2 linked regions of the Planctellipticum variicoloris genome follow. The main gene of each other region encodes a partner of the protein of the gene in region 2 in a complex. Links are inferred from orthologs where the notes say so. Each region holds a gene or a part of one and is shown on either strand. Other genes may lie near its edges.

Region 1 (2,904 bases), 2.3 Mb from region 2 along the record:
GCGCCGTCATCGGCGACGGGGCGGATTTCGCCGCCAATGACGTCCACAAAGTAAACGGCCTTGGATTCGCCTTGTGCAAAGGCATCTCCCATGGCGGTGAGCAGGACGGGTCGCATGGGCTCGGGCATGGCCCACTCCCAGTGCTCGAGCAAGGAATCGAAGTCAATGCCGTCGGGACTGATCGTCAGGTCGTTCATCGTGATGGGCATGGCAGACTCGCGAACTGAGGGGAAACGGAGTGGAATGATCGGGACATGCCGCTTGAAACTGTACAGTACTCTGGCTGGCCGGCCTCGTTAAGACCCTGCCGCAAAAAAAAATGCTGCGAATGCCTCAAGCCCGGAACGTTCGCACTTCTCGCTTTCAACGGTCACAATACCCAGTCCCGCAATGAGCGATCCGCGTCTGCTCTGCGAAGCCCGAAGCCCGAATCCCGAATCCCGCCCCATGCCCACCTCCCACTACGACTACGACATCGCCGTCATCGGCGCCGGACATGCCGGCTGCGAGGCCGCCCTTGCCGCCGCCCGGCTCGGCGCCCGCACCGTCCTGCTGACCATGAACTGCGACTCCGTCGGCCAGATGAGCTGCAATCCCGCCATCGGCGGCGTCGCCAAGGGGCAGATCGTCCGCGAGATCGACGCCCTCGGCGGTGAAATGGGCCGGGTGATCGACGCGACCGGGCTGCAGTTCCGCATGCTCAACCGGAGTAAGGGGGCCGCCATGCACAGCCCCCGCGCCCAGGCCGACAAGAAGGCCTACCAGTTCGAGATGAAACGCCGGATCGAAGACCAGCCGGGACTGACGCTGCGCCAGGAAACGGTGGAAGGGTTGATAGTTGAGAGGGGAGAGTTGAGAGATGAGAGTCAGAGAGAAGACGAATTCCTCAACGCTCAACACTCAACGCTCAACGCACGCATCACTGGCGTCGCCGTCCGGGGAGGCGGCGTCTACCGCTGCCGGGCGGTCATCGTCACCACAGGGACCTTCCTGCAGGCCATCATGCATACCGGCGAGGCGAAGACCGCCGGCGGCCGGGCCGGCGATGGAACCGTCGCGACGATGTCCGACTCGCTGCGCGAACTGGGGTTCGAGCTGCAGCGATTCAAGACCGGGACCCCCTGCCGGCTGAACGGGCGGACGATTGATTACTCCGTCCTGGAAGAACAGCCGGGGGACGCCGATCCGCAGCCCTTCTCGTTTCTGACCGATCGGATCGAGCAGTCGCAACTCCCCTGCTGGCTGACGGAGACCAACCCGCACGTCCACGCGCTGATCCGGGCGAACCTGCACCGGGCGCCGATGTATTCCGGGCAGATCCAGTCGACCGGGCCGCGGTATTGCCCCTCGATTGAAGACAAGGTCGTGCGGTTCGCCGAGAAGGACTCGCACCACATCTTCCTGGAGCCCGAAGGGCGGAATACGTGGGAGATTTACTGCAACGGCATTTCGACCAGCCTGCCGCGGGACGTGCAGGACGAACTGATCCGCTCCGTCCGCGGGCTGGAGCGGGCGGAGATCATGCGCTACGGCTATGCGGTCGAATACGACTTCGCCCCGCCGACGCAGCTCCAGTCGACGCTCGAAACCAAGCGGGTCGCCGGTCTTTATTTCGCCGGGCAGATTAACGGCACGACCGGCTACGAAGAGGCGGCGGGGCAGGGGCTGATGGCGGGCATCAACGCCGCTCTCAAGTTGAAGGAGGAGCCGCCGCTGATCATCGACCGCAGCCAGGCCTATCTGGGGGTGCTGATTGATGACCTGGTGACGCGTGGCGTCGACGAGCCTTACCGCATGTTTACGTCCCGGGCCGAGTACCGGTTGCTGCTCCGGCAGGACAACGCCGACCGCCGGCTGACGCCGCTCGGCCGGCGCATCGGACTGGTGACGGACGAGCGTTGGCGACGATTTGAGCAGCACGAAGCGGAAATCGCCGCCGCCAACCATCTGCTCAGTCGCGAACGGCATGAGGGGCCGACGCTCGAAGAGTGGTTGCGGCGTCCGGAAGTTGACTGGAGCTGGCTCGCGGAACGCCTGTCCGTCGTGGCGGAATTGACCATCACGGATCGCGCGCGGGAGCAGGTGGAAATCGAGGTCAAGTACGCGGGGTACATCCGGCGGCAGTCGCTGGAGATCGAAAAGCATCAGAAGACGCAATCAATCCGGATTCCCGCGGCGTTCGACTATCACGGCATCCCCCAGTTGCGGCGCGAGGCCCGGGAGAAGCTGGCGAAGGTGAAGCCGGCGGACTTGGGGCAAGCCGGGCGTATCAGCGGGATTACGCCGTCCGACCTGACCGTCCTGATGCTCTACCTCCGCGAACCGGAGCGGCTCACCGGCGCCTCTTCTGCGCCAGTCTGACGCAGGGTGTCGTTGCGCGTGTTTCGCAGAATCCCCTGGAACTGATGGCAAATTGCATCCTGCCGATCGCGTGTTGGCGTTATGCCAGAGACGCTGTGTCTGGAGGATTGACCCGGTCGGGAGGATCGGGGGTTTTTTACTGGTGACCGTAAGCTGCTACCGGGGGGAGGATTAAGAATCTGCGCGGACTTCGGGGGGCGGGAATCCTCGGGGGGGCTAAAGAAGCAAAAGAACGTTGACCGATTTGACAGAATGGATACAATCGGGCTCTGCGGAAAAGTCGGTAAACTCTGCGTTCATGGATTTATCAGTCGTTGAGGTGGCAGCCGGGGGTTGAACCAGGATGGCAACACCCGGTGCAGAGCCTGCCAGTTCCGGTGCACGCCGAGGTTTCGGCCGTCCAGTGCTCCGGTTGGAACCGATCGAGTCCATCCTGGCGGAAACGGAGTTTGCCAGTCCTCTCGCGGAGGGAGTCTGGAGAGGTCATTGCCCCGCGCCCGTGCGCCGTTGAGCGGGCCGCTGCAAAGGATGGATCAGCCCATG
Region 2 (2,834 bases):
CCGGCGAAGACATCACCAATACGCTGCCGATCAAGATTCAGCAGATCGACCGCGCGCTGACGGGATTGATCAAGGATCTCAAGCAGCGCGGGCTGCTCGATGAAACCCTCATCGTCTGGGGGGGCGAATTCGGCCGGACGCCGATGGCACAGAACTCCCCCAAACAACCGTTCGTCGGCCGGGACCATCACCCGTATGCCTTCACCATGTTGATGGCGGGGGGAGGAGTCCGTGGCGGACAGACTTATGGTCAGACGGACGACATCGGCTACTACATCACCGAGAACCCGATGACCGTCCGCGACCTGCAGGCGGTCATCCTCGGCCAGCTCGGCCTCGACCCCTGGAAGCTGACGTACCCCTGGCAGGGCCTCGACCAGCGATTGATCGGGGTTGAAGGAATCGCCAAGGCTCCGCCGGAGCTGGTCGGGTAAGGCCGCAGGGTGGGCTGTGCCCACCGATTCCATGATCTTCGCAAGGGAATGGTGGGCACAGCCCGCCCTACAAGTGACGCCACCTTCGACATTTGACATTTCGAGCGAATCGCCGGAGGAAGAATGGCCGGGCGGGCCCGGCCATTCTTTGCCTGGGCACTTTCCGATTCCTTGACGGCCGCGACGCGATTCCCGACCCTACGCCGCATGGACCTCCACCTCGACGATACGATCGCTGCTCTCGCCTCCGCTCCGGGAGGCGCGGCCCGCGGTATTCTCCGCATCAGCGGGGCTGGGACCGCCGCCGCGTTGCGGATGCTCAGCCCCGATTTTGCCGCCTCCCCGCTCGCCAGCGCCCGGCGGGCGGAGAGCGCGCCGCTCGACATTCATGCCCCGTCGATTCGTACGCCGATCCCCGGACGCGTTTACTGGTGGCCCACGAAACGGAGCTACACCGGCGAGCCGCTGGCGGAGCTGCATCTGCCGGGCTCGACGCCCCTCCTTGAAGCGGTTCTCGGGGATCTGCTGCAGAGCTCGACCGGCGTCCGCGGCGCCCGCCCGGGCGAATTCACGCTCCGCGCATTCCTGGCGGGACGCATGGATCTCCTACAGGCCGAGGCGGTCCTCGGCGTGATCGACGCCCACGATCACCGCGAGCTCCAGACCGCCCTCTCCCAGCTCGGCGGAGGACTCTCAGGCCAGCTCGGAAAACTCCGGCACGATCTCATCGAGCTGCTCGCCGATCTCGAAGCCGGCCTGGATTTCATTGAAGAGGACATTGAATTCGTCAGCCGGGCCGAACTGACCGCCCGCGTGGCGGTCGCCCGCCATGTCGTCGAGTCCCTGTGCGAACAGGCGGCCGACCGCCTGCAATCCCGCTGGCGACCGCGGATCGTCCTCGCCGGACTCCCTAACGCCGGCAAGAGCACGCTCTTCAATCACCTCTGCGGGACGGACGCCGCGATCGTCTCGGCGGTGGAGGGGACGACGCGCGACTTCCTCATCCGCCCGGTGTCGTGGCAGGGGCTCGACTTCGACCTGATCGATACCGCCGGCTGGGAAGCGACGCTTGAAGGGATCGCCGCAGCGGCGCAATGGCAGCGGGCCGACCAGACCAATCGGGCCGACCTGCTCCTCTGGTGCACGGCCGCCGACCTCGACAACGACCAGCGCGACGCCGAAGAACAGCTCTGGCTGGCTCTGGCGGATGGGTCGATCCCGGCGATTCGCCTCCTCACCAAGGCCGATCTGGCAAAGTCCCCGCCCGGAGTTCCCGAGGCGCTTCCGGTCAGCATCCACAACGAAGCCGGGCTTGCCGAGCTCGCGGCGAAGATGACGCAGAAGCTGACTTCCTCAGCCGCCCGCGGCCCGCAGTGGCTCGGGATGACCGCCGCCCGCTGTCGCGAAACGCTCTCCGCTACCGCCGCCGCCCTCGCGCGCGCCGAGGATGTCGCGAGCCAGCCGACCGCCGGCGACGAACTGCTCGCCGTCGAGCTCCGCGACGCTCTCGACGGACTCGGCCAGATCCTCGGCGTCGTCTACTCCGACGATCTGCTGGGCCGCATCTTCAGCAAATTCTGCATCGGCAAATAGCCGCCGGCGAAGCTGGCTTGCGCTTCGAATCAGGAAGAAGTTTTACCGCGGAGGCGCGGAGGACGCGGAGACCGAGAAGATCCGGAAAGTGAAAAGTGAGTAGTGATGAATGAGTCGTGCAAAATGAAGGAGTCGCCACCCGGCAGCGGATCACGTTCTCCGTCACTTTACACTCATCACTACTCAATACTCACTTTTCACTCTCCTGATTTCTTCTCCGCGACCTCCGCGGCAAATCCTCCTCTTCCGGAGCATTTCCTCACGTCGCGTTCGAAGCCCGCTCCTGATGCCGGGCCAGCGCCGCACCGATGAAGCCGTGGAACAGCGGGTGGGCCTGCATCGGCTTCGACTTGAACTCGGGATGGAACTGCACGGCGACGAACCACGGGTGAGCCGGGATCTCGACGACTTCCACAAGCTTCCCGTCCGGGCTTTTACCGCTTTGAGCTAGCCCGGCATTGGTGAACTGGTCGCGGTAATCGGGATTGAATTCGTAGCGGTGCCGGTGCCGCTCGGAGACTTCGGGCACGCCGTAGCAGCGGGCCGCGAGCGACCCTTCGGCGAGCACGCAGGGCTGGGCGCCCAGCCGCATCGTCCCCCCCTTGGTGGTCACCGACTTTTGCTCTTCCAGCAGGCAGATCACCGGGTTGCCGGTATCGGCCGCGAACTCCGTGCTGTTGGCGTCCGGCAGCCCGAGCAGGTTGCGGGCGACTTCGATGACGGCGATCTGCATCCCCAGACAGATCCCGAAGTACGGAATCTTCTGGGTCCGGGCGAACTGGCAGGCCCGGATCTTCCCTTCGACGC

Evidence for each region. The genes of interacting proteins can lie anywhere in the genome.
Region 1: the proteins of SH412_RS07125 (region 2) and mnmG are in contact, whole or in part, in a solved structure (PDB 9HIP), measured with the Escherichia coli proteins. The link is inferred for Planctellipticum variicoloris from one-to-one orthologs.

Annotation. Positions count from the first base shown.
Region 1 is NZ_CP130886.1:4,079,974-4,082,877, reverse strand. It holds mnmG (tRNA uridine-5-carboxymethylaminomethyl(34) synthesis enzyme MnmG), read left to right. Parts: upstream 1-447; coding sequence 448-2,361; downstream 2,362-2,904. Other genes in the region: SH412_RS15830 (response regulator), read left to right, coding at 2,902-2,904; SH412_RS15840 (T6SS immunity protein Tdi1 domain-containing protein), read right to left, coding at 1-209. UniProt on the Escherichia coli protein: NAD-binding protein involved in the addition of a carboxymethylaminomethyl (cmnm) group at the wobble position (U34) of certain tRNAs, forming tRNA-cmnm(5)s(2)U34.
Region 2 is NZ_CP130886.1:1,808,007-1,810,840, reverse strand. It holds SH412_RS07125 (tRNA modification GTPase), read left to right. Parts: upstream 1-641; coding sequence 642-2,027; downstream 2,028-2,834. Other genes in the region: SH412_RS07120 (CTP synthase), read right to left, coding at 2,287-2,834; SH412_RS07130 (DUF1501 domain-containing protein), read left to right, coding at 1-434. UniProt on the Escherichia coli protein: Exhibits a very high intrinsic GTPase hydrolysis rate. Involved in the addition of a carboxymethylaminomethyl (cmnm) group at the wobble position (U34) of certain tRNAs, forming tRNA-cmnm(5)s(2)U34.